DNA from 3 places in the Nesterenkonia sp. AY15 genome. Region 3 is predicted to be linked to each of the others. Evidence: predicted binding sites of a transcription regulator. Region 3 holds the regulator's gene; each other region holds the start of a gene.
What was found. Region 3 encodes HrcA, which represses chaperone genes, less so after heat shock. Its sites were predicted from a motif close to TTNGCACTCGNNNNNNNCGAGTGCNAA; they were not measured.

Region 1 (2,267 bases), on a different contig from region 3:
CTCGAAGTCGGTGCTCGGGGCGGGGGCCTTGAAGCCCAGTGCGCGCAGCTGCTGCTGCCACTGGGCGGCCTGGGCGGCGCCGGCCGGATCGACCTCGAGCGGGTCGAGTTCTTCAATGCTGGTGTTCTCGCCGGCGGCCAGCGCGCGGCGGACCTCCTTGGCCTCCCACCGGCGCAGCACCGAGGGCAGGCCCATGCGGATCAGGAATGCGCCGGAGGCCTTGAGATGGGCGAGCAGCGGCGGGAGCAGCTGCTCCAGATCAGCGGCCGGGTCCAGCACCGGGCCCTCGGCCAGATAGGCGAGCGTCTTGTTCCCGAGCAGCGGCACCGCCGCGGGGATCGGGAGCCGACGGAAGAGCACCAGCGTGGCGGCCACCGGGGCGGATTCGGCTCCGGCGCTGGCGTCGAAGACTCCGAGGCTCTGGGCCCGCCACTCCTTCTTCACCGCGGGCCAGCGCGGGTTCTGCAGGAACGATGCGGTCTTCTGGTCGGCCAGGAAGCTGGTGTGCTCCTCTGCGCTGATCGGGCGGACCTCGTACACGGCGGCAACGCCTGAATCTCTATGCTCCATCACGCCTCAAGGGTACCGTCTGGTTCCTGTGCGGCTGGGAGATCAGGTTCAGGGGCAGTTCCGCTCCGCCGTCCCAGCCCGGCCCTCCTGCGCGAGAGCGGCGGCACAATCTGCCATCGGCGCAGAGGTTTGCACTCGGTAGGGGAGAGTGCTAAAAATTGGTTTAGCACTCTCGTGTCGAGACTGCTAGAGGAACCTGAGCAGGTGAGGCCATATAGATGTTCCCGGTGACGCGGGGACGGCCGTCCGTCGCGGGCACCTGGAATGGTTCGACCCAGCAGACGCGAACACGTCTGACAGTCACACACCACGGCTTGAGACAAGCCGAGTCCAGGAAGGACACGCCACTATGGCAAAGACTATTGCATTCGATGAAGAGGCCCGCCGCGGCCTCGAGCGCGGACTGAACGTCCTCGCCGATGCCGTCAAGGTCACCTTGGGTCCCCGCGGCCGCAACGTCGTGCTGGAGAAGTCCTGGGGTGCACCCACGATCACCAACGACGGTGTCTCCATCGCCAAAGAGATCACCCTTGACGACCCCTACGAGAAGATCGGCGCCGAGCTGGTCAAGGAGGTCGCCAAGAAGACCGACGACGTCGCTGGCGACGGCACCACCACCGCCACCGTCCTCGCCCAGGCCCTGGTCAAGGAAGGCCTGCGCAACGTCGCAGCCGGCGCCGATCCGATGGCGCTCAAGCGCGGCATCGACCTCGCCGTGGAATCCGTCACCGCCGAGCTGTTCAAGTCCGCCAAGGAGATCGAGACCACGGAGCAGATCGCTGCCACCGCCTCCATCTCCGCCGGTGATACCCAGATCGGCGCCCTGATCGCTCAGGCGCTGGACAAGGTCGGCAAGGAAGGCGTCATCACCGTCGAGGAGTCCAACACCTTCGGTCTCGAGCTCGAGCTCACCGAGGGCATGCGCTTCGACAAGGGCTACCTCTCCGGCTACTTCGTCACCGACGCCGAGCGCCAGGAAGCAGTCCTGGAGGACCCCTATATCCTGATCGCCAACTCCAAGATCTCCTCGGTCAAGGACATCATCGGCGTCCTCGAGCAGGTCATGCAGTCCGGCAAGCCGCTGCTGGTCATCGCAGAGGACGTCGAGGGTGAGGCGCTGGCCGCACTGGTGGTCAACAAGCTCAAGGGCACCTTCAAGTCAGTGGCCGTCAAGGCCCCCGGCTTCGGTGACCGTCGCAAGGCCATGCTGGCCGACATCGCCATCCTCACCGGTGGTCAGGTCATCGCCGAAGAGGTCGGCCTGAAGCTGGAGAACACCACTCTGGAGCTGCTCGGCACCGCTCGCAAGGTCGTCGTCACCAAGGACGAGACCACCATCGTCGAAGGTGCCGGCGAAGCCGACGAGATCTCGGGCCGCGTGGCCCAGATCAAGGCCGAGATCGAGAACTCCGACTCGGACTACGATCGCGAGAAGCTCCAGGAGCGTCTTGCCAAGCTCGCCGGAGGCGTGGCAGTCATCAAGGCCGGTGCCGCCACCGAGGTCGAGCTCAAGGAGCGCAAGCACCGCATCGAAGATGCCGTGCGCAACGCCAAGGCCGCTGTGGATGAGGGAATCGTCGCCGGCGGCGGCGTGGCCCTGATCCAGGCCGGCGCCCGCGCCTTCGCGACCCTGCAGCTCAGCGGAGACGAGGCCACCGGCGCGAACATCGTGAAGTTCGCCGTGGAGGCCCCGCTGA
Region 2 (2,267 bases), on a different contig from region 3:
GCTCGGAGAAGATCCGCAGCACCTCTTCATTGGGAATCCCCACATGGGCGGTGATCAGCGGCTGCGGGGTCATCTTCTCGTAGACCTTGGTGGTCAGGTACTGCTCGCGCGGGATGAACCGGGTGTCGCGGTTGGTGATGATGCCCAGCAGCTTGGACTCGCCGTCGACCACCGGCAGCCCGGAGACCCGGAAGTGGGCACAGAGCTCATCGAGGTCGGCGATGGTCGCGTCCGGGGTGATCGTCACCGGATCGCTGATCATGCCGGACTCGGAGCGCTTGACCTTGTCCACCTGCCGGGCCTGGTCCTCGATGGAGAGGTTCCGGTGCAGGATCCCGATGCCGCCCTGGCGCGCCATGGCGATGGCCATCGGCGCCTCGGTGACGGTGTCCATCGCGGCCGAGGCCACCGGGGACTGCAGCACGATGTTGCGGGAGAAGCGAGTCGCGGTATCCGCTTCGGAGGGGATCACGTCGGTCGCGCCGGGGAGCAGCAGGACGTCGTCGTAGGTCAGTCCGACGAAGCCGAAGGGATCATGCTCCGCAGCGCCGGCCGCGCTCGTCTGCTGATGAGTTTCAGTCACGGTGGTGCCTCTCGGGGTCAAAAGCGGGTGGCTCAGCGACAAGTCTACGTCCCGTCCACGTCCGCCCGGAGCCAAAGGCTTAGCACTCTGCTTGACCGAGTGCTAAGCCCGTCTATAAAGTTTCACCTAGCACTCGAGACCCTCGGGTGCCAGCTTGTCCGCGGGTCGTCAACCCGCGGATATCAGCCTGACGGGGCACCATCCGGCACCGCGACGACGGTTGGCCACTCCCAAGGCGTGCGACAGATTTCGGCTCGTCGAGCACCCCGGAAGCACCGGGAGGCTCTGCACGGGCCTGTGCTGATAAACCGAATCCACACCACGCAAAGGAGAGTACTGACGTGTCAGTCTCTATCAAGCCTCTCGAGGATCGCATCGTTGTTCGCCCCCTGGAAGCAGAGCAGACCACCGCTTCCGGTCTGGTCATCCCCGACACCGCCAAGGAGAAGCCCCAGGAGGGCAAGGTCGTCGCCGTGGGCCCAGGTCGCTTCGACGAAAAGGGCAAGCGCATCCCGGTTGACGTCTCCGAGGGCGACGTCGTCATCTACTCCAAGTTCGGCGGCACCGAGGTCAAGGTCAGCGGCGACGAGTACCTCGTGCTCAACGCCCGCGACGTCCTCGCCATCATCGAGAAGTAAGAACGGATTGCTGAAGGCTCTTCACAGACCTCATCACGATCCGATTCTCACACTCTCAAAGGAGCAGTAACCCATGGCAAAGCAGCTTGAATTCAGTGATGCTGCACGCCGCGCTCTGGAAGCCGGCATCGATAAGCTTGCAGACACGGTCAAGGTCACGCTCGGCCCGAAAGGCCGCAATGTAGTCCTGGACAAGTCCTGGGGCGCACCGACCATCACCAACGACGGCGTCACCATCGCCCGTGAGGTGGAGGTCGAAGACCCGTACGAGAACCTTGGCGTGCAGCTGGCCAAGGAAGTCGCCACCAAGACCAACGACGTCGCAGGCGACGGCACCACCACCGCAACGGTCCTCGCCCAGGCTCTGGTCAAGGAAGGCCTGCGCAATGTGGCCGCCGGCGCGGCACCGAGTGAGATCAAGCGCGGCATCGAGACCTCGGTCGCCGCCGTGACCCGCCGACTCCGCGAGAACGCTCGCGAGGTCGAGGGCCAGCAGGTCGCCAACGTGGCCGCGATCTCCGCGCAGAACGACGAGGTCGGTGAACTCCTGGCGCGTGCATTCGACGCCGTGGGCACCGACGGTGTGATCACCATCGAAGAGGGGTCCTCGACCTCCACCGAGCTGGAGATCACCGAGGGCATGCAGTTCGACAAGGGCTACCTGTCCCCGCACTTCGTCACCGACCCCGAGCGCCAGGAAGCGATCCTCGAGGATCCGCTGATCCTGATCAACCAGGGCAAGATCTCCAACATGGCAGAGTTCCTGCCGGTGCTGGAGAAGGTCCTGCAGGCCAAGCGCCCGCTGTTCATCATCGCCGAGGACGTCGAGGGCGAGGCCCTCTCCACCCTGGTGGTCAACAAGCTGCGCGGCACGCTCAACGTGGTCGCGGTCAAGGCCCCCGGCTTCGGGGACCGCCGCAAGGCCATGCTCGAGGACATCGCCGTGCTCACCGGTGGACAGGTCATCTCTCCTGATCTGGGCCTGAAGCTCGATCAGGTGGATCTGGAATCACTGGGCACCGCACGTCGGGTGACCGTGACCAAGG
Region 3 (2,267 bases):
CGATGAACAGGTCTCCGGAGGGGCCGCCGGCCAGTCCGGCCTCGCCCTCGCCGGCCAGGTGGATCCGGTTGCCCCGGTCCACGCCTGCCGGGACCTTGACCTTCAGGGACTTGCGCTCGCGCACCCGACCCTGGCCGTCGCACTCCTGGCAGGGGTCCTCGATGATGTTGCCGAAGCCGGCGCAGCGGGCGCAGGTCTGGGTCTGGATGACGGTGCCCAGGATCGAGCGCATCGGCCGCTGGACCTGGCCCTGGCCGTGACAGTCCGGGCAGGTGGTGGGCGAGGTGCCCTTGCGGGTGCAGGAGCCGTCGCAGACCGTGCAGGTCACGGCGGTCTCCAGCTCCACCTCCTTGGTGGTGCCGAACACGGCGTCGCGCAGGTCGATGCGGACCCGGATCAGCGAATCCTGGCCGCGGCGGGTGCGTGAGGCGGGGCCTCCGCCTCCCCCGCCGAAGAAGGTCTCGAAGATGTCGCCGAAGCCGCCGAAGCCGGCGCCGCCTGCTCCGCCGCCGGGGAATCCGGAGCGGCCGTTCTCATCACCGGTGGCGTCGTAGTTCTGCCGCTTCTGCGGGTCGGAGAGCACCTCGTAGGCGCGGCCGAGCGCCTTGAACTGCTCGGCGGCATCCTCGGAGGGGTTCACATCAGGGTGAAGCTTGCGGGCCTGTTTGCGGTAGGCCTTCTTGATCTCTTCGGTGGACGCCGAGCGGCTGACGCCGAGCGCTTCGTAATAGTCAGTCGTCATCTTCAAGGACGTTCACCCTTCGGAGAGAATTCGGGACAGGTAGCGCGCCATTGCGCGCACCGCGGACATGGTGGAGCCGTAATCCATGCGGGTCGGACCGACGACGCCGAGCTTGGCACCTTCGGCTCCCGCCTGGGAGCCATACTCTGCTGCGACGACAGCGGTCTCGATCAGCGAATCATGACTGGTCTCGTGACCGATGCGGATGGAGAGACCGCGTCGGTCCTGCTCCATCTCTGTCAACAGTCGAAGCAGCACTACTTGTTCCTCGAGCGCCTCAAGAATGGGACCGATGGAGGGACCGAGGTCGCGGCCCGACCTGGCGAGGTTAGCAGTCCCGGCCATGATGATGCGATCCACGCGGGAAGACTCGAGGATCGTCTCCACCGCCTGGGCGATGATCGCCATGGACGGCCGCAGCACCGGCTCCACCCGGCTGATCAGGGTGTCGGTGGGCAGCGGCAGGGCAGAGATGGAGCGCTGATGCAGTTCGGTGGAGAGCACCTGGGCGATCCGGTGCAGCGAGTCGTCGCCGATCGCGTCGGCGAGGGTGACCATGCGCTGCTCGACCTTCCCGGAGGAGAGGATCACGATGGCCAGCGCCTTGTGCGAGGACATCGAGACGATGTCGATATGTCGGATCTTCGCGGTGGAGCGCTGCGGATGCTGGATCACGGCGACCTGGTTGGTGAGCATCGCGAGCAGCCGCACGGTGTGCTCGAGCATCGCGTCGTGGTCATCGGCGGTCTCGAGCAGGGTGTCCATGGCGCGCCGCTCGGCGGCCGAGAGCGGACGGACCTCGGTGATCTTGTCCACGAAACGTCGGTAGCCGAGGTCGGTGGGGATCCGCCCGGCAGAGGTGTGCGGGGCGGCGATCAGACCCTCCTCCTCGAGGTGGGCCATATCGTTGCGGATCGTGGCGGGCGAGACCTCCAGGTCATGGCGCTCCACCAGGGCCCGGGATCCGACCGGCTCCCGGGTCTGGACGTAGTCCTCCACGATGGCACGCAGAACCTGCAGACGACGGGTGTCTGACATGTAAGCTTGGCGCCTCCTGAACTTCTGGCACTCTTCGAGTACAAGTGCCAATTCTACAATGGGTGATCATGAGCGCTCCGCACTTCCCCGACTGGCGTCCCTCCTCCACCCTGAACTGGGGTGCCCAGGACCTCTCCCGGCTCCGCCAGAGCCAGCTCCGCAAGGTCTCCGCGATGCCCGCCGACTACGGCGCCGTGATCGAGGAGGTGGAGTCCGGCTGGGTCGGCGCCATCATCTCGGTGGAGGCCTCCGGCGGTGTCCATGTGGTGAGTCTCGAGGACCGGCGCGGCAAGGTCCGCTCCTTCCCGCTGGGCCACGGCTTCCTGTATGAGGGCCAGCCGGTGGAGCTGACTCCCCCCACCCCGCGGGCCGCCGCGGCGAAGCCCACCCGCACCGCCTCGGGTTCGGTGGCGGTGGCGAACGCGCCGGCGCGGGTCGCCCGGGCCTCACGGATCTGGGTCGAGGGCACCCACGACGCCGAGCTGGT

Region 1: groL (chaperonin GroEL) is a predicted target of HrcA. The motif match lies at 699-725, and genes of this name have one in related genera.
Region 2: groES (co-chaperone GroES) is a predicted target of HrcA. The motif match lies at 663-689, and genes of this name have one in related genera.

What each region holds. Positions count from the first base shown of each region.
Region 1 is NZ_JAJOYV010000002.1:314,474-316,740, reverse strand. It holds gene LSI54_RS05340 (lipid II:glycine glycyltransferase FemX) at 1-570, opposite strand, end outside; gene groL (chaperonin GroEL) at 920-2,267, shown strand, end outside.
Region 2 is NZ_JAJOYV010000002.1:76,834-79,100, forward strand. It holds gene guaB (IMP dehydrogenase) at 1-583, opposite strand, end outside; gene groES (co-chaperone GroES) at 925-1,221, shown strand; gene groL (chaperonin GroEL) at 1,295-2,267, shown strand, end outside.
Region 3 is NZ_JAJOYV010000007.1:62,008-64,274, forward strand. It holds gene dnaJ (molecular chaperone DnaJ) at 1-742, opposite strand, end outside; gene hrcA (heat-inducible transcriptional repressor HrcA) at 755-1,780, opposite strand; gene LSI54_RS10780 (DUF3097 domain-containing protein) at 1,849-2,267, shown strand, end outside.